Regions from separate parts of the Fulvimarina uroteuthidis genome, predicted to be linked through region 1. Evidence: predicted binding sites of a transcription regulator. Region 1 holds the regulator's gene; each other region holds the start of a gene.
The links. The regulator PhoB, encoded in region 1, activates phosphate uptake and scavenging genes when phosphate is short. The targets are predictions, from matches to a motif close to TGTCATNNANCTGTCAT.
Positions count from the first base shown of each region.

Region 2: a site for PhoB is predicted at 1,660-1,676, ahead of olsB (l-ornithine N(alpha)-acyltransferase). Genes of this name have one in related genera too.
Region 3: a site for PhoB is predicted at 2,047-2,063, ahead of phnC (phosphonate ABC transporter ATP-binding protein). Genes of this name have one in related genera too.
Region 4: a site for PhoB is predicted at 2,011-2,027, ahead of U0C82_RS07995 (glycerophosphodiester phosphodiesterase family protein). Genes of this name have one in related genera too.

Region 1 covers NZ_JAXLPB010000002.1:139,578-144,959, forward strand. Annotated here, with positions in the region: gene thiD (bifunctional hydroxymethylpyrimidine kinase/phosphomethylpyrimidine kinase) at 1-39, shown strand, start outside; gene U0C82_RS05640 (TenA family protein) at 41-727, shown strand; gene U0C82_RS05645 (dihydrodipicolinate synthase family protein) at 946-1,854, opposite strand; gene phoB (phosphate regulon transcriptional regulator PhoB) at 2,026-2,772, opposite strand; gene phoU (phosphate signaling complex protein PhoU) at 2,769-3,506, opposite strand; gene pstB (phosphate ABC transporter ATP-binding protein PstB) at 3,638-4,396, opposite strand; gene pstA (phosphate ABC transporter permease PstA) at 4,458-5,382, opposite strand, start outside.
Region 2 covers NZ_JAXLPB010000001.1:647,946-653,327, reverse strand. Annotated here, with positions in the region: gene U0C82_RS02995 (TrmH family RNA methyltransferase) at 1-10, shown strand, start outside; gene lspA (signal peptidase II) at 7-534, shown strand; gene acuI (acrylyl-CoA reductase (NADPH)) at 613-1,605, shown strand; gene olsB (l-ornithine N(alpha)-acyltransferase) at 1,733-2,668, shown strand; gene U0C82_RS02975 (hypothetical protein) at 2,696-3,013, opposite strand; gene U0C82_RS02970 (LysE family translocator) at 3,267-3,908, opposite strand; gene U0C82_RS02965 (carboxylate-amine ligase) at 4,018-5,151, shown strand; gene pip (prolyl aminopeptidase) at 5,276-5,382, shown strand, end outside.
Region 3 covers NZ_JAXLPB010000003.1:525,917-531,298, reverse strand. Annotated here, with positions in the region: gene phnD (phosphonate ABC transporter substrate-binding protein) at 32-1,048, opposite strand; gene phnC (phosphonate ABC transporter ATP-binding protein) at 1,103-1,966, opposite strand; gene U0C82_RS12145 (DapH/DapD/GlmU-related protein) at 2,113-2,730, opposite strand; gene phnL (phosphonate C-P lyase system protein PhnL) at 2,730-3,449, opposite strand; gene phnK (phosphonate C-P lyase system protein PhnK) at 3,450-4,226, opposite strand; gene U0C82_RS12130 (alpha-D-ribose 1-methylphosphonate 5-phosphate C-P-lyase PhnJ) at 4,223-5,068, opposite strand; gene U0C82_RS12125 (carbon-phosphorus lyase complex subunit) at 5,065-5,382, opposite strand, start outside.
Region 4 covers NZ_JAXLPB010000002.1:677,885-683,266, forward strand. Annotated here, with positions in the region: gene U0C82_RS07985 (YqaA family protein) at 1-174, shown strand, start outside; gene U0C82_RS07990 (SLC13 family permease) at 293-1,864, opposite strand; gene U0C82_RS07995 (glycerophosphodiester phosphodiesterase family protein) at 2,122-3,396, shown strand; gene U0C82_RS08000 (hypothetical protein) at 3,500-3,706, shown strand; gene U0C82_RS08005 (hypothetical protein) at 4,141-4,521, shown strand; gene U0C82_RS08010 (metallopeptidase family protein) at 4,837-5,250, opposite strand; gene U0C82_RS08015 (c-type cytochrome) at 5,270-5,382, opposite strand, start outside.

The DNA of each region.
Region 1 (5,382 bases):
GACCACCAGACATCATCCACCACCACAGGAGCGTGCTGACATGTCCTTCGTCACGCAAATCGAGACCGAGAACGCGGAACGTCTCGCCGCCATCCACGCCATGCCCTTCAATGCCGAACTGACCGACGGGCGCCTGCCGCCGGAGACGTTCCGGTTCTACATCGTGCAGGACGCCCATTATCTCGAGGGCTTCGCCCGGGCCCTCGCCCTTGCCGCGTCCCGCGCGCCCGATCCCGAGACGATCGCCCGGCTCGCCGGTTCGGCGAACGGCGCGATCATGGTGGAGCGCCAGCTCCACGACGAATACATGACGCTCTACGGGGTGACGCGCGAGGCGTTCCTGAAGACCCCGCCCTCGCCGGCCTGCGACCATTATGTGAGTTCCCTCGTGCGCGCGGCGGCGATCGATCCGTTTCCCGTCGCGGTGGCGGCGCTCCTGCCCTGCTTCTCGATCTATCTCGCCGTCGGCGAGGCGATCCACGCCAAGGCGGTGTCCGATCATCCCTACCGCGCCTGGGTTGACACCTATGCGGGCGAGGAGTTCGCCTTTGCGGTGCGCGGCATGCGCGATCTCACGGACCGCCTTGCGCAGGAAGCGGACGCCCGCCTTCGCGCCAGGATGCAAGCCGCGTTCGAACGCTCGGTCTGGCACGAATGGATGTTCTGGCACAGCGCCTATCACCGCGACGCCTGGCCGATGCCGGACAGCGCCGGGCTCCAGATGTGACGGGGTGGAAGCTGCCGGCTTTCCGGCGCCGGCGCGGAGCATCGCGCGTCCGCTCAGCCGCACGATGCTGGCGCGATCTCTTCGACCTTACGCGCTGGGCTTTCCGACCATCGATCCCGATCTGCGGGCCGATCCCTGGAGGCGGAGCGAGCGCGGCTCCGGACGGTTGACGCGTCCCTGCCCCGCGCCAGCGGCGCCGGGCCCTGCCGGCGGGTTCGTCAGGTCAGGCTGGCGTCCCCGCTCAAGGGTGCCAGGGCGGCTTCGACCCGGGCGCGTTCGGCAGGGCCAAGGGGCAGAAGCGGCCGCGGCAGTTCGGCCGTGCCGAGATCGAGCAGGTCGAGCAGGGCGGTGACGACGCGCAGGCTGCCGAAGGACCTGAACGTGTTCCAGAGAGGCTGGCACGCCGCATCGATGCGCAACGCCTCTTCCGCGTCGCCGGATGTCGCGGCACGCGCCAACGTGACAGCGAGCTTCGGCATGATGCCGCCGATCACCGAATACCAGGCGTCCGCACCCGACATCAGCACCGAGCGCCCGTGCCAGTCGCAGCTGAAGCCGATGGCGATGTCGGTTCGCGCCCGCAAGGCCGCGAGTTCGGCCGCCACGTCCTGACCGTCCCGCGCCGGCATCTTGATCGCCTCGATCGTCCGGATTTCGGACAGGCGCGCGACGAGGTCGTGGCTGAAGGTGAAACGGGTCGTCGACGGATTGTCGTAGATGCAGAACGGCAGGCCGGAGACACCGGCGACGGCCCGGTAATGTTGGTAGGCCTCTTCATCCGTCAGCGGCGCATAGGAAACCGGCGCCATCAAAAGCGCGTCCGCGCCGTTGGCTTCGGCATCGCGGGCAAGGCCGATCGCCTCGTCGGTGCGCAGCGCGCCGACGCCGACGATGATCGGGAGACGATTGTCGACACATGCGACCGCCGCCTCGATGGCGCGCCAGCGTTCGTCGCGCGTGAGATAGGCGTAATTTCCGGTACTGCCGAGAAGACCGATCGAGGCCGGCCCCGCTTCGCAGATGCGCTCCAGGAGACGGCAGAGGCTTTCGACGTCGACCCGGCCGGACGCATCCGTCGGCGTGATCGGAAAGACGGAAAGACCATGGAACGGCGACGTACTGGACATGCTAGGAACCCTTCTCGATCCACAAGGGTCCAAAACGTCAGCCGCGCGGGCAAAGTCCTGTGCTGGTGATCGTCACGAAGATCGACGAGAGACCCAAAATCAGCATTATATGTGATTTTCTCCCGCGAGACGCGTATTCCTTCAACCCGTCTCCAAGCTGACCAGACGGCGTTACCCGGTTGCCGCCTCCTTCGTCCGGGCCCGCGGCTGCGGCGACGATTTGCCGGCGAGAAACTGCTCGTCCAGCGCATAGCCGGCGCCGCGCACCGTCCGGATGGGGTCGCGGTCCCTGGAGCGGTTGATCGCCTTGCGCAGCCGGCCGACATGGACGTCCACGGTGCGCTCGTCGACATAGATGTCGCGGCCCCAGACCCCGTCGAGCAGTTGCTCGCGGTTGAAGACGCGGCCCGGCGCCTGCATGAAGAATTCGAGCAGCTTGTATTCCGTCGGCCCGAGCTTCAGTTCGCGGCCCGCGCGGCGCACACGGTGCGAGGAGCGATCGATTTCCAGATCGCCGGCCGACAGGACGCTCGCGACCTTTTCCGGGTTGGCGCGGCGCATCATCGCCTTCACGCGCGCGGTGAACTCGCGCATGGAGAACGGCTTGACGACATAGTCGTCGGCCCCGACGGACAGGCCCTGGACGCGCTCGCTTTCCTCGCCCCGCGCCGTCAGCATGATGACGGGAAGCAGCGCGGTTTCGCTGCGCTGGCGCAGCCGGCGGCAGATCTCGACACCGGACAGGCCGGGCAGCATCCAGTCGAGCACCAGGAGATCGGGCACGTCTTCCTTGAGGCGAAGATCGGCTTCGTCGCCGCGCGCGATGACCTCGACCTGATAGCCCTCGGCTTCCAGATTGTAGCGCAGGAGAACGCCGAGCGCTTCTTCGTCCTCGACGACGGTGACGCGCAGGCTCATGGGGCGGCACTCTCGACGGCGGCCTCGACGGCGTTCTGGGTGAGCGTCGTGGAGCGGTCGTCCTTCGGACGATCGGTCGACATTTCCTCGCCGGTGCGAATGTAGAAGATCGTCTCGGCGATGTTGGTCGCATGGTCGCCGATGCGCTCGATGTTCTTTGCGCTGAACAGAAGATGGGTGCAGGCGGTGATGTTGCGCGGATCTTCCATCATGTAGGTCAGGAGTTCGCGGAAGATCGAGGTATAGACCGCGTCGATCTCCTCGTCGTTCGCGCGCACCACCTGCGCCCGCTCGTGGTCGCGCGTGCCGTAGGCGTCGAGGACGTCCTTCAGCTGGTCGATGGCGAGCTCCGACAAGTGCTCGATGCCGCGCACCAGCTGGTTCGGCTGAGGGTGGTTGTGGACGGCGAGAACGCGTTTGGCGATGTTCTTGGCGAGATCGCCGATCCGCTCCAGATCGCTCGAGATGCGGATCGCGCCGACGATCTCGCGAAGATCGGTCGCGAGCGGCTGGCGTTTGGCGATCGTCAGGATCGCCTTTTCGTCGACCTCGCGCTGGGCGGCGTCGAGGATCACGTCGTCGGCGATGACCGATTGCGCAAGGCCGGAATCGCCGCGCACCAGCGCCGTGACCGACTGTTCCAGCATCCGCTCGGCCTGCCCGCCCATCTCGGAGATCCGACGGACGATATATTTCAGTTCATCTTCGTAGGAAGAGACGATATGCGAAGCCATCGTGGCCTCCTTGTCGGGTTTTGGGGCCAGGGGCCCATTCTCATCCGGGTCGGGTCGGGTCGGGTCGGGTCGAATTGGCTCGGCCGGCTGCCCTATGGCGCGCCGCAATGGGCGGCGCGTGGCCTGAAGCGTCAGCCGAACCGGCCCATGATGTAATCCTGTGTTCTCTTGTCGTCCGGGTTCGAGAACATTTTCTCGGTCTCGCCCACCTCGGCAAGGTCGCCCAGATGGAACATCGCCGTCATCTGGCTCACGCGGGCGGCCTGCTGCATGGAGTGGGTGACGATGACGATGGTATAGTTCTGCTTCAGCTCGTCGATCAGGGTCTCGACCGTCGCCGTCGCGATGGGGTCGAGCGCCGAACAGGGCTCGTCCATCAGGATGACCTCCGGCGAGACCGCGATGGCGCGGGCGATGCACAGGCGCTGCTGCTGGCCGCCGGACAGGCCGGTGCCCGGCTCGTCGAGCCGGTCCTTGACCTCGTTCCACAGGCCCGCCCGCTTGAGGCTCGTCTCGACGATCCCCGCAAGCTCGTCCTTGTTGCGGGCAAGGCCGTGGATCTTCGGGCCGTAGGAGACATTGTCGAAGATCGACTTCGGGAACGGGTTCGGCTTCTGGAACACCATGCCCACCCGGGCCCGCAACTCGACGACGTCGAGGTCCGGATCGTAGATGTCGTCGCCGTCGAGAAGAATCTTCCCCGACACCTTGGCGGCGTCGATCGTGTCGTTCATCCGGTTCAGGCAGCGCAGATAGGTCGACTTGCCGCAGCCGGAGGGGCCGATCAGCGCCGTGACCTGACGCTCCTTCACATCGAGCGATATGCCGTTCAGCGCCTGCTTGTCCCCATAATGGACTTTGACATTCTCGGTCTTCATCTTGATCGGCATTTGGGCGGGCACGGCGGGACCTTTGTTCAGCGACGCTTGGAAATGTTCCATCATATTCATACTACCACCGTTGTTCGAACCGGCGACGCAGGAAAATCGCCGTGATGTTCATGAGGGCAAGGAAGCCCAGGAGGATCATGATCGCGCCCGAGGTGCGTTCGACGAAGGCGCGTTCGGCTTCGTTGGCCCACATGTAGATCTGAACCGGCAGGGCGGTGGCAGCGTCCATCGGCGTATCGGGATAGTCCGCGACGAACGCGACCATGCCGATGAGGAGCAGCGGCGCGGTCTCGCCGAGCGCCTGCGCAAGGCCGATGATGGTGCCGGTGAGAATGCCGGGCGCGGCGAGCGGCAGGACGTGCTGGAACACGGTCTGGTTCTTCGACGCCCCGAGCCCGAGCGCCGCCCAGCGGATCGAGGGCGGCACGGCGCGCAGCGCCGCCCGGGTCGCGATGATGATGGTCGGCAGGGTCATCAGGGTGAGCACGAGACCGCCGACGACGGCGGCCGAGCGCGGCAGGCCGAACCAGTTGATGAAGACGGCGAGGCCGAGGAGACCGAAGACGATCGACGGCACGGCGGCCAGATTGTTGATGTTCACCTCGATGAGGTCGGTGAACTTGTTCTTGGGCGCGAATTCCTCGAGATAGATCGAGGCCGCGACGCCGATCGGCAGGGCGAGCACCAGGACGATCAGCATCATGTAGGCCGAGCCGAGGATCGCGACGCCGACGCCCGCCGTCTCGGCGCGCGAGGATGCGCCGTGGGTGAACAGGCCCCAGTTGAAGCGCTGCTGCAGATAGCCTTCGGCCTCGAGCCGCTGGATGTATTCGAGCTGCAGGTCGCTGATCGGACGCCGGCTTTCGGGGACGTTCAGATCGTACTGGCCCTTCATCGCGCTGTCGAGTTCGGAATCGGCATAGAGCCAGACCTCTTCGGTCGTGCCGATCTTGGACAGATCGCCCATGACGATGTCGCGCAGTTCG
Region 2 (5,382 bases), on a different contig from region 1:
GACACTATGAACCCTGACACCAAGACGACGTCCGCCCGCAACCTCGTCCTGACGAACATCGCCATCGTCGTTCTCGCCGTCGTGCTCGACCAGGCGGTGAAGGCGCTGGTGGTGGCGACCATGGATCTCGGCGAGGCGATTCCAATCCTGCCGTTCCTCGCCCTGCTGCACGCCCGGAACACCGGTATCGCCTTCTCGATGTTTTCCGACATCGGGCCGATGGGGCTCGCGCTCCTGGCCTGCGTCGTTCTCGTCGCCGTGTTCTATCTGTGGATCAAGACGCCGGTGGACCGGACGCTCACCCATATCGCGCTGGCGATCGTCGTGGGCGGGGCGATCGGCAACCTGATCGACCGGGTCTGGCTCGGCTATGTGGTGGATTACGTGTTCTTCCACACGCCGCTCTTCGAGTTCGCCGTGTTCAATCTCGCCGACAGCTTCATCAGCGTGGGGGCGGCCCTCATCGTGCTCGACGAGCTGATCCTGCATCCGCTGCGCGAGCGCCGGGCGCGGCGCCGATCGTCCACCGATTGACTTCCCCGCCGCTCGCCCTCTCCTCATGTGCAACGAAACGCCGGGCCGAGAGGCCGTAATCCAAAGGGAGGGCATCCGATGGCCGACACATTCCGGGCAGTCCTGATCAGCCGCGACGACGACAAGAACCAGACGGTCGAAATGACCGAGATGACGTCGGACGAGCTGATGGACGGCGATGTCGACGTTCGCGTCGAAGCCTCGACCGTCAACTACAAGGATGGTCTGGCCATCACCGGCAAGTCGCCGATCGTGCGGCGATGGCCGATGATCGCCGGCATCGATCTCGCCGGGGAGGTCGTCGCGTCGCGCAATGAGGCCTGGAAGCCGGGCGACAAGGTCGTCCTCAACGGCTGGGGCCTGTCGGAAACCCATTATGGCGGCTATTCCGAGCGCGCCCGCGTCAAGGGCGAATGGCTGGTGAAGCGGCCGGACGCGTTTTCGGCGCGGGACGCGATGGCGATCGGCACCGCGGGCTATACCGCAATGCTCTCCGTCCTCGCCCTCGAAGACGCCGGAATGACGCCTGACAAGGGGCCGGTGATCGTCTCCGGCGCCACGGGCGGCGTCGGCTCCATCGCAGTGTCGGTCCTGTCCAAGCTCGGATGGGACGTGATCGCGGTGACCGGGCGCGCCTCAGAGCATGACTATCTGAAACGTCTCGGCGCGGGCGAGATCATGGACCGGGCCGAACTTTCGGAAAAGGGCAAGCCGCTCGACAAGGAGCGCTGGGCCGCCGGCGTCGATTGCGTCGGCTCGCATACGCTGGTCAACATGCTGGCCGGCACGAAGCGCCACGGCGCCGTGGCCGCCTGCGGCCTTGCGCAAGGGGCCGATCTGCCGGCCACCGTCATGCCGTTCATCCTGCGCGGCGTCTCGCTGCACGGCATCGATTCGGTGATGATGACCCCGGAGCGGCGCATTGAGGCCTGGCAACGCCTGGCGTCCGATCTCGACAGGACGAAGCTCGCCGAGATCTCCTCCGAGGTCCCGTTCGACGCGGTCATCGAAACCGCGCAGGCGCTGATCGAGGGCAAGGTGCGCGGACGCGTCGTCGTCGACATCGGATGACATGGAACGCGCAGACGAGCCGATCATTCATCTGGATAGTGCCGAAAGAGCCCTTGTCATCGGACCGTTGTGTAACGAGACTAGAGGATGCGCGAAGACGCCTGAAGTTGGTGGAGCGAGACGAAGCATGTTTGCATTTGCCGGTACCGGAAAGAATGCGCTGGTGCTGAAACGGGCCGAGCCTCCCCGCTCGAAGGCGGCCAAACTTCTGCCGCGCGATCTTTCCGCCAAGATCGTGCATCTGGCCACACGGTTCGACGCGAATGCCCCCACCCTTGGCAGGATCGGTTCCCTGGAAGTCAGACTCGCCCGCTCGCCGATCGAGGTGAGGGCGGCGCAACATCTGCGCTATCATGTCTTCTACGAGGAAATGAGTGCCAAGCCCTCCCGCGTCCAGACCCTGACGCGGCGCGACAAGGACGGCTTCGACCGCTATTGCGACCATCTTCTGGTCATCGATCACGGCCGGACGGGGCCGGTGACCGAACGCATCGTGGGGACCTACCGGCTGATGCGGGAGGCGGGCGCACGGCTTGCCGGCGGCTTCTACACGGCCGGCGAATTCGATATCGCCCCGATGCTGGAGCGGCACAAGGGCTTGCGCTTTCTGGAGCTCGGGCGGTCCTGCGTGTTGAAGGACTATCGCGGCAAGCGCACGGTCGAACTGCTCTGGCAGGGCATCTGGGCCTATGTGATCGCGCACAAGATCGACGTTCTGTTCGGCTGTGCGTCGATCGAGGGAACCGACCCCAAGAAGATCGGCAATTCCCTCGCTTTCCTGCGCGACGTGGCACCGGCGCCGGCCGAATGGCGCGTGCGGGCGCTCGCCCATCGCGCGACCTTTGCCGAAGCGGGGCCGCTCGCGATCGAGCCGAAGCAGGCGCTTGCCGGTCTGCCGCCTCTCCTCAAGGGATATTTGCGGATCGGCTGCTGCATCGGCGAGGGCGCTGTGATCGACGAGCAGTTCGGGACCACCGACGTCCTCATCGTCCTGCCGCGCGACCGGATCAATCCGCGTTACGTGAACCATTACGGCGTCGATGCGAGCCGCTTCGCCGCCTGATGCGCGTTTCGGGAACGGGATCGCCCTTCATTCCCCGAAAAAGCAGCGGCGCGTGACATAGGCGTCGCCGACGCCCTTCGCCCGGTAGTCGCGCGCCCAGCCTTCCGCCTGCGCCCGCGAGCCGGGCCCTTCGGCGACGACCCAGAGACCGCGGCCCGCATTCGGACTGTCGGAGGAATCGAGCCCCCATGCCGATCCGCCGATCTCGTCGGACCGTCGATCGGCACCGGGAAAACTCGGAAACGCGCCCGCGATCGCGAAGAAGCCGCAACTGTCGGCGGCGGCCGATGGCGTGGCGGCAAAAGCTGAAAGAACGAACAGGGCAGCGGCGAGGGCGCGTGACATCGGCGTTTCCTTCGGCAAGGTCGAATTCCTGGGCCCGTGCGACATGGTGCCGTGCGAAGCTTGCGGACACAAGCTCGGCGCGCGGGCTGCGTGGCCGACATCGATCGCCGCCCGCGCCCGAGGCTGACGGGAGAAGAGTTCGGCGCCGCTCACAGCCTCGGACGCTAAACCGGCATTGCTCGAGACTGTAGGGTTATGGCTTGCCGCGCCGGGTCGATCGACAAACCGGATTCCCCTTTTTCGTCCTTGCCGCTCAGATCGGGCGCCGCGCGGCCAGGGCAAGCAAACCCGCTCCCGCGAGGCAGGCGCCCCCGGCGCGTTGCAGGGCGCGCAGCATGAAGGGCCGCGTCGCAAGACGTCTCGCCCGGCTGGCGGCGAGCGCGAACACGAAGCCGTTCGCCATGGCGAGGGTCGTGAAGGTTGCGACGAAGATGATCGCCTGGGGCCAGTAGGCGGCCGACCAGTCGACGAACTGGGGCACGAAGGCGACGAAGAAGACGATCCCCTTCGGGTTGAACAGGGTGACGAGGAACGCCTCGCGCAGGATCTTCATCTTCGGGACCGTTTCCGACGTGCCGTGCATGCCGGTCTCTCCGATCGGCGTGACCGGCGCGCGCCAGAGTCTGATCCCGAGATAGACGAGATAGAGCGCGCCGATCCATTTCATGAGGGTGAAGGCGCCTGCCGAAGCCGCGAGCAATGCGCCGACACCTGCAAGCGACAGGATGGCGAGGCACAGGTCTCCGAGACCGACGCCGACGACGCTTGCGAGCGCGGCGGGCCGGCCGTGGGCGAGCGACTGGCCGACGACCATGATCACCGTGGGTCCCGGGATCGCGAGGAGCAGCATGGAGGCGGCGACGAAGGCGAGATAGGTGGATGGATCGACCGGCATGGCGCGTTCTCGTGATTGTGTCCTTCCTCCAACGTCAAACGGCGATATCGGAAGGCGTGTGGCGGAAATCTCACTTGTCTTCGATCGACCTGCCACACACACTCGTTCGATGAAAGAGACAGCGCCGACCTTCTCCCTTGGCGTCGAAGAGGAATATCTCCTCATCGATCGCGAAACCCTTGATCTTGCGTCGGTTCCCGATGGTCTGTTCGCCGATTGCGCGGCCGAGCTCGGCGATCAGGTCACCCACGAATTCCTGAAATGCCAGCTGGAGATCGGGACGCGGGTCTGCGGGACGATCGCGGAGGCCCGCGACGACCTGACGAGACTGCGCCGCACCGTCGCCCGCATCGCAGCCTCCTACGGCCTGGCACCGCTCGCGGTCTCGACGCACCCCTTCGCCAAGTGGGACGAACAGCAGTTCACCGAGAAGAAGCGCTATCGCGACCTCGAGGAGGATCTCGCCGCCGTCGCCCGGCGCATGCTGATCTGCGGCATGCACGTGCATGTCGGGATCGAGGACGACGACATGCGGATCGATCTTCTCGGCCAGTTCTCCTATTTCCTGCCGCATCTTCTGGCGCTGTCCACCTCGTCCCCGTTCTGGCAGGGGCAGGAAACGGGGCTCAAATCCTACCGGCTCAGCGTCTTCGACAACATGCCGCGGACCGGGCTGCCGCCGAGCTTTTCGAGCTGGTCCGACTATCAGCGCGCCGCCAACGTCATCATCAGGACGGGGATGATCGAGGACTGTTCGAAGATCTGGTGGGACGTGCGCCCGTCGGCCAATTACCCGACGCTGGAATCGCGCATCTGCGACGTCTCGCCGAGGCTCGAGGACGCGCTGGCGATCGCCGCGCTCACCCAGTCGATCTTCCGCCTGCTCTACACCTTGCGCAAGTCGAACATGCGCTGGCGGCGCTACGACCGGTTCCTGATCCAGGAAAACCGCTGGCGGGCCCAGCGCTACGGGGTCTCGGACGGCCTCATCGACTTCGGCATCGGTGAGATCGTGCCCTTCGCCGAGCTGATCGACGAACTCATCGAACTGGTGTCGCCGCACGCCGAGGCCCTCGGCTGCCTCGAGGAGGTGCTGCATGTTCGGCGGATCGCCGCGAACGGCACCAGTGCCGACCGGCAGGTCGAGCGCTTCGCGCAGCGGCAAGGCGAGGGCGCCAGCGACGCCGAGGCCATCCGCAGCGTCGTCCGCCTGCTGATCGAGGAGTTCGACGACGGTCTGTGACGCTCTGCGGGGGTCCGGCATCGGCCCCGGGAGGGCCGAAAACCCTTGGCACCCTCCTTGTCTTCGACCGCCGCATCGGGTTCGACTGCATCCCTCGTTTCCGATTTCGTCCAAGGACCGTTTCATGACATTGCGCACGTTCTACCCGCCGATCGAGCCCTACGAAACCGGCATGCTCGAAGTCGGCGAGGGGCACGAGATCTATTTCGAGCGCTGCGGAACGAAGGGCGC
Region 3 (5,382 bases), on a different contig from region 1:
GGCTATTGGATCGTCAGCTGGCCCGAAAGGTTCAAGCGCCCGAAGCCTTGGCGTTGGCATCGATCTGCGCCTGATATTCCTTTTTCTGGGCTTCCAGGTCTTCGATCTTGGCGGCTTTCTCTTCGTCGCTCAGCGTCGTGTCGCCCTCGATCTGCGCGATCGTCTTGGAAATCTCCATGACGCGGATCGGCAGCAGCTGATCGTTCGACGACTTGCGGAACGGCGCCCATTCGAGACCGGCCAGGATCTCCTTTTCCGAAGCGGCGTCGCCCTTTGATTCTGGCGTGCCATAGGAGAGGATGAAGTCGGAAATCTTCGCCTTGGTCTCTTCCGGAAGGTCGCCGCGAACGACGAGCGGATCGGACGGGATCAGCGGGGATTTCCAGATCACCTTGATCTTCTTGAAGGCCTCCGGATCGTTCTGCTCGATCAGACTGAGGCTCTCGGTGTTGTTGGCAGCCGCGTCGACCTGGCCATTGGCGACGGCCATGGCGTTGGTTTCGTGGTTGGCGTTGCGCACCGTCGCGAAGCATTCCTTCGGGTCGACGCCGTTCTGGGCGAAGACGAAGGTCATCGGGACCAGAAAGCCGGAGGTCGAGTTCGGATCACCGATGCCGAAATCGAGGGACTTGTCGCATTCGAGAAGATCGTCGAGCGAGTTGAGCTCCGAATCGGCGGGCGCGAGGATAAGCCCCCAATAGCCTGGATTTCCCGACACATCGACCGTCTGGGCGAAGACTTCCCCGCCGGCGCGATCGACGGCTTCCATGGCCGATTTGTTGCCGTACCAGGCGACGTCGACCTTGCCGAAACGCATGCCTTCGATGACACCGGCATAGTCGGTTGCGAAGAACGGGTTCACGGTAAGGCCCGTCTGCTCTTCCATATCCTCGAGGAACGGCTCCCACTTCGGGCGCAGGTTCTGCTGGCTCTCGGTGGAGATGATGCCGAAATTAATCTCCGTCGGCTGACTGTCCTGAGCCGAGGCCGTGCCGGTCAGGGTGATCGCAAAAGCACTCGCGGCCAAGGTCTTGAAGATGGCGTTCATGGATCGTCGTTCCTTGTTGTTTCGATTGTTCGTCCTGGTCACGCTCGCGGGGATTCAGGCCGGCACGAGCTCTTTGCGCGTCTTATCGGACGTCTCGCGGTGTGGACTGCTCTCGGGACGCGGCTTGCTCTCGACCGCGAGTTCTCCGGGCAGAACAAGCTCTTCCGAAGCCGAGCCGTAGAGCTCGGTCAGGAATTCGTTGGACAAGGCTTTGGACGGGCCGTCATAGACGACCCTTCCGTCACGCATCGCGATCGTGCGCTCGCAGTAGACGCGCGCATATTCGACCTGGTGCAGCGAGACGAGAATGGTCATCGCGTCCCGCTTGTTGATGTCGGCCATGACGTCCATCACGCGGCGCGCGGAGGCCGGATCGAGCGAGGCGATCGGCTCGTCCGCAAGCAGGATGTCCGATCGCTGCAGAAGCACCCGGGCGATCGCTGCGCGCTGCTGCTGACCACCCGACAGGGTCGAGGCGCGCTGCCAGGCGATATCGCGGATGCCGACCCGCTTGAGGGCCTTGATGGCAAGGATCTTCTCGTTTTTGGGGAACAGACCCAACGTTCCACGCCAGCCCGCCACGCGGCCAAGCGCACCCACGAGCACATTCTTGATGACCGGAAGGCGATTGACGAGGTTGAACTGCTGGAAGATGACGCCGGTCTTGCCCCGCAGCCCCCGCGCGCCGGCGGCGAGGCGGCCCTCCTTCTGCAGCAGATCGCCGAAGATGCGAATTTCCGATTTCGAGGTATCGCCCCGCTCGATCCCGGCGATATGGCGCATCAATGTGGATTTTCCCGAGCCGGACGCGCCGATCAAAGCGACCATCTCGCCCCTTGCGATCGAGAGATCGACTTCGGACAGGGCGCACGTCTTCCCGAAATGTTTGGAGAGTTTCTCGACTTCGATCGCGTACATGAAGCGTCCCTCAAGAGCCGGCCCAAAGCGCCCTCCCGCAGACCATTAACCACCATCGGTGTGACACGGATGACAGTCCTGCGAAGGTTCGATGACGGCGACGATGCAGGGCCGGCGGGCTCTTTCGAACAGGGCCGAGAGCGCGGTCAGCGTCCAAGATGCTTGTCGACGAAGCCTTTCGCATCGAGGCTGCGAAAGTCGGCAAGGGTGGCCCGCAGTGTTTCGTGCGGCCAGTCCCACCACGCCAGTTCGTCCATTCGCCGGGACAGTTCGGGATCGAACCGGCGGCGGATCATGACGGCCGGGACGCCTCCCACGATCGTGTAGGCCTCGACGTCTTTCGTGACGACGGCGCCCGCGCCCACGACCGCCCCGTTGCCGATGGCGACCCCCGGCAAGATGGTGGCCCCATGTCCGATCCAGACGTCGTGGCCGATGGTGACGGCATGCTCCCGCCGCCAGTCGAAGAATTCCCGCTCGTCGGTCTCGCCGTCGAAATAATCGCCGGCGCGATAGGTGAAGTGATGCTGCGTCGCCCGCGAGACCGGATGGTTTGTCGCGTTGATCCGCACGGCGGCGGCGATGTTGACGAATTTTCCGATCTCGGCTCGCCAGGCTTCGCAATCGCGCATCATGTAGGAATAGTCGCCGAGGCGGCTCTCGGCGATGCGGCAGCGTTCGGCGACTTCGGTGAAGCGGCCGAGATCGCAATCCTCGATCTCGGCATTCGCATGGACAAGGGGCGCGACGGAGAGCTTCGGCATCACGCGGCTCGCCTTCTTGAGGAGAACGCAGAAACGTCGACGATCCGACCGCCGAGTCGGGCCCGAACCGCCTCGTCGTGAAAGATGCCGAGAATGGCGGTCCCGCCGTCTCGCTTCTCCTCGATCATGGAGCACACGACGTTCCGGTTTTCCGTGTCGAGCGATGCGGTCGGCTCGTCGAGAAGAAGGACCGGATGGCTGGTGGCAAAACCCCGGGCGATGTTGACTCTCTGCTTCTCGCCACCGGAGAAGGTTGCCGGCGGCAGATCGAAGAGCGCGGCGGGAAGATGAAGGCGGGCGAGCAGATCGCGGGCGATGCTGCGCGCCTCTTCCCGGTCGGTGCCACCTTCACGCAACGGCTGCGCGACGACGTCGAGGGCGCTGACCCGAGGGATCGCCCTCAGGAACTGGCTGACATAGCCGATCGTCGTGCGGCGCAGCGCGATGATCTGGCGCGGGCTTGCTCCGGCCAGATCGACAAAGGGCCCTTCGGGCGTCGACCGCATCAGGATCTTGCCGGCCTCGATCCCGTAATTGCCGAAGATCATGCGCAGGATCGAAGACTTGCCGACGCCCGAGGGTCCACCGAGAACGACGATCTCGCCGGCCGAAACTGCGAAATCGACATTGTCGACGACCGGCAGATGCACCGATCCGCGCAGATGATTGGTGAAGCTCTTCGAAACATGGTCGAGCCGCAGCAAGATTCGGTCGGACATTCAGACCTCCAGGATCGAGGCGACGAGAAGCTGGGTGTAGGGATGGCGCGGATCGTCGAGGACGCGGTCGGTCAGGCCGGTCTCGACGACCCGGCCATTCTTCATGACGATCATCCTGTGCGAAAGGAGGCGCGCGACTGCGAGATCATGGGTGACGATGATCGCCGACAAACCGAGCGCGTCGACGAGACCGCGCAGGAGGTCGAGCAGGCGTGCCTGCACCGAAACATCGAGCCCGCCGGTCGGCTCGTCCATGAAGACGAGGCGCGGATGGGTCACGAGATTGCGTGCGATCTGAAGGCGCTGACGCATGCCGCCCGAAAAGGCGGTGGGTCGATCGTCGATCCGCAGGCCGGGGATCTCGACGCGGCTGAGCCAGTCGTCGGCGGTTTCGCGGATCCTGCCGTAATGCCGGTCTCCCACGGCCATCAGACGCTCGCCGATATTGGCACCGGCGGAAACCCGCATGCGCAGCCCGTCCGCAGGGTTCTGGTGGACAAACCCCCAGTCGGTCCGCATCAGAAAGCGCCGCTCGGCCTCGGTGAGACTTGCAAGATCGCGGGTTTCGCCGTCCCGCATCCGGTAGGAAACCTGGCCGGACGTCACCGCGAGCCGCTGCGCAAGACAATTCAGGAGCGTCGTCTTGCCAGAGCCGGATTCCCCGACGATGGCAAGGACTTCACCCTCGTGAATGTCGAGCGAGACGTCTTCGCAACCGACATGGGTGCCGTAATGCCTGGTGATCGCGGTTGCGGTGAGAAGTGGCCTTTCACTCATGCGGCGCGTTCCCGCCGTTCTTCGCAATAATCCGTGTCGGAGCATGCGAACAACCGCCCTCCGCGATCGTCGGTGACGATCTCGTCGAGATAGACACCGCTCGCGCCGCACAGGCCGCAGGGACGATCGAACGCCTGGACCCGGAAAGGATGATCCTCGAAGTCGAGACTCTCGATCTGCGTATAGGGCGGGATCGCGTAGATGCGCTGTTCGCGGCCAGCGCCGAAGAGCTGCAGCGCCGGGCAATCGTTCATCTTCGGGTTGTCGAATTTCGGGATTGGCGACGGGTCCATCAAATATCTCCCCTCGACCTTCACCGGATAGGCAAAGGTGGTCGCGATATGGCCGTTCCGGGCGATGTCCTCGTAGAGTTTGACGTGCATCAGCCCGTATTCCTCGAGAGCGTGCATGATCCGCGTTTCCGTCTCGCGGGGTTCGAGAAACCGCAAGGGCTCGGGAATCGGCACCTGGTAGACGAGGATCTGGCCTTCGCTCAACGGCGTTTCGGGGATCCGGTGCCGGGTCTGGATCACCGTCGCGTCCAGGGTCTTCGTCGTCACCGCGACATTGGAGACACGGGCAAAGAAAGCGCGGATCGAGACCGCGTTCGTCGTATCGTCCGAGCCTTGATCGATCACCTTGAGGACATCGTCCGGCCCGATGATCGACGCAGTGACCTGGACACCACCGGTGCCCCAACCAAAGGGCATTGGCATCTCCCGCGCGGCGAACGGCACCTGATAGCCGGGGATCGCCACGGCTTTCAGGATCGCGCGCCGGATCATCCGCTTCGTCTGCTCGTCGAGATAGGCGAAGTTGTAGCCGGGAAGCGTCGCGGTCATTTTGCCGCCTCCTCGTGCCGATCTTCATCGGCCTGTTCGTTCCGCATCCGGCGAAGGAGTTCGAGTTCGGCCTGGAAGTCGACGTAATGGGGCAGTTTCAGATGCTCAACGAAACCCGTCGCCTGAACATTGTCGCAATGGGCAAGCACGAATTCCTCGTCCTGTGCCGGTGAGCCGCGCTCCTCGTCGAATTCGTCGACGCGCAGAGCCCGGTCGACGAGACTCATCGACATGGCCTTGCGCTCCGACTGTCCGAAGACGAGCCCATAGCCCCGCGTGAACTGCGGTGGCTCGGACTTCGACCCCTTGAACTG
Region 4 (5,382 bases), 540 kb from region 1:
CGCTACGGCGTGTGGACCCTGCTCCTGGCCTGGTGGCCGTTCGGCGGCGACGCCCTGACGCTGGCGGCCGGCTTCCTGCGGGTTCCGATTCTCACCTTCACGCTTCTCGTCGGCGCCGGAAAATTTGCCCGTTACGCCGTCGTCGCAGCCACGACGCTCGGTCTGTCGGGATGATGCGCGGTTCGGGCCCGGCGCCGCGACGACCTGCGCAAAGGCGGGGTCCAGGCATGTCGAACGCCGCCGAACGGGCCTCGCGCCGGATCCGCCCGAAGCCTCGGTGGCGGACGGCGGCCTATTGCGCGCCGGCGTCTGCCCCGGTCGCCCAGGCGGGCATTTCCCCGACCGTGACGCCGAACAGGGTCGTCAGGACGAGGTAACCGACCGTCGAGATGACGAGGAGGGCCGCCACATTGTGCCAGGCGCCATAGCGGACCATCTGCGGGATCGAGACGTGCCCCGAGGAAAAGACGAGGGCGTTCGGCGGGGTGGCGACCGGCATCATGAAGGCCATGGATGCCGAGAGCGCGGCCGGTACGGCGAGCATCAGCGGGTTCTCGCCGATATTCATGGAAAGCGCTGCCAGAAGCGGAAGGAAGGTTGCCGCTGTCGCCGTGTTGGAGGTGAACTCGGTCAGGAGCAGCATGATGGTCGCGACGACCATGACGAGAAGGATGAGGGTGAGCGAGCCGGCAAAGCCGCCGATGCCCGCGCCGATCCATTCGTCGAGCCCCGTTCCCGAAACGGCGGAGGCGAGGCTGAGGCCGCCGCCGAAGAGAATGAGAATGCCCCAGGGAAGGCGCGAGGCGGTCTTCCAGTCGAGCAGCGCGATGCGCGTGCCGTCCGCATCGCGCCCGATCGCGGCGGGAACGGCGAAGAGAATGAGCGAGGCGCCGATGGCGATGCCCGCATCGTCGAGCCCGGGAATGAAGGTCTGGAGCCAGGAGCGCAGGATCCAGAGGACGGCGGCGCCGGCGAAGACGGAGCCGACCACGATCTCCGCCCGCGACATGCGGCCAAGGCCCTTCAACTCGCGGTGGATCATGTCGTGCGCACCCTCGATCTCGTCCTTCGGCAGGCGCAACGCGACGCGGGTGAGGAGCAGCCAGGAGATGGCGAGCATGAGAACGGCGACCGGCACGCCGATCAACATCCAGCGGCCGAAGCCGAGATCGTAGCCATAGGTCTGGCTAAGGGTTCCGGCGAGAAGCGCGTTGGGCGGCGTGCCGATGAGGGTCGCGACGCCGCCGATCGAGGCGGAATAGGCCACGCCCAAGAGCAGCGCGATGGCGAACCTGCGGCTGTCCTCGCCCTCTCCGGCCCCGCCCGACACGAGCCCCACGACCGAGAGTGCGATGGGCAGCATCATGACGGTGGTCGCGGTGTTGGACACCCACATGGAGAGGAACGCGGTCGCCAGCATGAAGCCGCCGACGATGTGGTGGCGGCGCGAGCCGGTGCGCGCGACGATGTTGAGGGCGATGCGGCGATGAAGGTTCCAGCGTTCCATGGCGCCCGCGAGCATGAAGCCGCCCATGAAGAGGAAGATCGTCGGATCGGCATAAGGGGCGGCGGCATCGTCCATGGAGATGGCGCCGGTCAGGGGGAACAGGACGAGCGGCAGCAGCGCGGTCGCGGGCACCGGCACCGCCTCGGTGATCCACCATACGATCATCAGGCTGGCCACGGCGACGACCCGCCATGCCTCGATCGCCAGACCCTCGGGCGCCGGCAACAGGAGAAGGACGACGAAGACGGCAAGCCCGATGAGCATCGGCAGGAGCTTCAGGGAACCGCCGGCCGGAGCTGCCGCGGTTTTCCGGGCGTCGCCCGGGTTTGCACGCTTCGAGCTGTTTCCAAGACCCATCGAGCCCTCGCATCCGTTGATCGTCCATCGACCGGCTGGACATTGGCATTTGCGGCGCGGCGGCAAGTCCTTTCGCGCGATCGCGGACCCGAAAAAGGTGGCAGGTTCCAATGTCTTCGCTGGGATCTTCGCCAGCCGGCGAGGCGTGTCGCGCGCCTGTCGCAAACATCGGCTAGGGCCTTTGGTGACGGCGACGCGCCGGTTCCGGTGCGGGACGTGCGTCGAGCTGGCTGGATCGCGACCCCCGGAGGCATTGCATGCGAAAGACCCTTCTCATCGCCATGGTCCTGTCGACCTGCCTGGTCGGCCAGGTTTCCGAGGCCCAGGAGCCGACGGCTCCCGCCGCCGCGCCGTCCATGGATAAGGCGGAGATCGGCGTGCGCCCGGCCTATCTCGTCGACCAGCTTGAGGACGGCGACCTGAAGTCGAGGCTTTCGGCCTGCCTCGGCCAGCCGATGGCGGCGAGCGACTGGTCGATCGGCCATCGCGGCGCGCCCCTGCAGTTTCCCGAGCACAGCCGCGAATCCTATACGGCCGCTGCCCGCCAGGGCGCCGGCATCATCGAATGCGACGTCGCCTTCACGCAGGATCGCGAACTCGTCTGCCGCCATGCCCAGTGCGACCTGCACACCACGACCGATATCCTGACCCGGCCCGATCTCAGCGCCAAGTGCTCGGTGCCGTTCTCGCCGGCCGGCGAGGGCCGCGAAGCGGAGGCCAAATGCTGCACCTCGGACATCACGCTTGCAGAATTCAAGACGCTGAACGCCAAGATGGACGGCTTCGACCCGGCGGCGTCCACACCGGAAGAATACCAGGGTGGCATCGCGAACTGGCGCACGACCCTCTATGCGCCTGGCACGGTGATGAGCCATGCCGAATCGATCGCGCTCGTCAAATCCTTCGGTCGAAAATTCACCCCTGAACTGAAGGCGCCGGAAGTGCCGATGCCGTTCGAAGGCGAATACAGCCAGGACGATTACGGCCGGGCCTTGATCAAGGCCTATCTCGATGCCGGCGTGCCCCCGGGCGACGTGTATCCCCAGTCCTTCAATCTCGACGACGTGCGCTTCTGGATCCGGGAGTTCCCCGAGTTCGGCGCGCAGGCCGTCTATCTCGATGGCCGCGACGAGACGCAGGAGGGCTTCGATCCGATGAAGCCCGAAAGCTTCGAGCCCTCGATGCAGGCCCTTGCCGACGAGGGCGTGAAGATCATCGCGCCGCCGCTCTGGATGCTGGTGACGGAGCGGGACGGCGAGATCGTGCCCTCGCCCTATGCGGAAGCGGCGAAGGCGGCCGGACTCGACATGATCGCCTGGTCTCTCGAACGCTCCGGCCCGCTCGCGGAGGGCGGCGGCTGGTACTACCAGTCGATCAACGATGTCGTCTCGTCGGACGGCGATATGCTGAACCTTCTCGACGTGCTGGCCAACGATATCGGCGTGCGTGGCGTGTTCTCGGACTGGCCTGCGACGACGACCTTCTTCGCCAATTGTCTCAAGGGCGAGAGCACGGATTCGGCGGCGAACTGACCCCGGTCGTTCACCGCAAATTAACTTTCGATGACAGTGGAACGGCCGTTTCAACAGACCGTTTCACTGTCATACTCCTTCATCCGGCACGGTGGGAAACGCGATGACTTTCTCTTTTCTTCGCAATCGCAATATGGCTCGCGCGCTGAACGGCGGTCAGGAGACAGGTGACGCGCCGGTGGCGCTGGTGATTCCGGCCGAAACCGAAGCCTTGCGCAGCCGCCCCTACACCAATGTGAGCGATGAGGTCGCCCTCTACCGCGTCGCCTCGGCGGCCGGGTGTGCGACAGCCATGGCGTCCTGCGACTGACGCATCGACGGGGCGGCGCGTTCCGGCCGCTACCAGCGGCGCAAGAACGCGTCACCCCTGCCGGTTCATCATGGGCTCGGGCAAGGCGGATCTTCGTTTCGGAAGGTCCGCCCTTTTTCGTGGATACAACGGCTGATTCAATCCGCACCGATGGTTGACGCCTGCTGGCTGTCCCGGTCCTGACGCTCCCACGCAGGGTCCGAAGCGTCGTCACCGGGTTCGCGCCCGTCCCTCCACCCGTCCGTCGGGCCACGTTCGACTGCCGGCTGGCGCATCGGGCGTCTGATCCGATGCACGATGCGCCGGCCGTCTTTCTGGCTTCACGCAACAGGCGGTCCGAAAATCAATTCCGATTTTCGAGGCAATGCTCTAACGTCATGATTCCAGACGATTTCGTGCGTGGCACGAGAGACCGGACAAACCGAGACCCGTTCATGATTTTGTCAACGAGACGCATCGTGCTGACGCTTCCGCTCCTGTTGGGCGCAGCTTTTCTTTCCGGTTGCTCGGGCGGCGGCGGATACGCTCCTCCGGGCGTCTATGCACTGGGACCGGACGGTGCCGGGCCTGTCTACGACCGCGGCCGCGACTATCGCGGCTGGCCGGACGACGACCGGTATGGGAGAGGCGGGCCGGTCTACGGCCGGGGCGGACCGGTATACGACAGGGGCGGGCGCGGCGATTATTATGGCGGTCCCGGTCCGTCCTACGACCGGGGCGATCGTCGCGGGGCCGCCTACGTCCGCTGCCCGGGCGGCGCGCAATTCATCGCCGGGCGATGCCGCAGCGCCGATCCGTACGGAAATTTCAGGTGATCTTTCGCCAACGCGTCGACGCTTCCCGCATGATTGCGCGCCGTCCGGCGTGCGGGACGGCGACGACGCGATGCCGCGGGCTCGGGACCCGGACGTGTCGACGTGAAGACGGGGAGCCGCCGGGCACCTGACCTGCAACAGCCGGCCCGCCGGCTCGCGAGGCGGCGCCGGTCGGTTTTCGGGGCGCCGGTCGTCGCAAGGACCGTGGTGGCTTCCGCATCCCTTCGGGTCGGCGCTCGGCGCGGCTCGAACGTCGGGTGACGAAGCTGCGTGCGGAAGGACAGCCGAGAACCGCCTCCCGCACCGTGCGCGAAGTCAGGCGTTGGCTTCGATCGTCTCCATGTCGTCGTCGGAGAGGCCGAAATGATGACCGATTTCGTGGATCACCACATGGCGGACGATGTCGCCGAGACGCTCTTCGTGCTCGGCCCAGTAATCGATGATCGGCCGGCGATAGATAAGGATCCGATTCGGCATTTCGCCGGTCACCGGTTCGGCCATTTCGCCGATTCCACGGCCCTCGAACAGGCCGAGAATGTCGAAGGGGCTGTGCAGATCCATTTCCTTGACGACGTCGTCGTCCGGAAAATCGGCGACGAGAAACCTTATGTCGCCACACAGGGCGCGGAATTCGGCCGGCAGGCCGCGATAGGCCTCAATCGCCATCGCCTCGAAATCGTCGAGGCTCGGCGCAAGCGCCCGGACCCAGTTCTCGTCGTCGGTCGCCATCGGCTCGTCCATGTCCCGTTCATTCCCCGACCGGACGGCTCGCATACCAGGCGGCGACCGCGTCGATCTGCTCAGCGGTAAGGTTCACCGCGATCTCGTCCATCAAATGGGCGAATTTCGTACCGCTGCGCT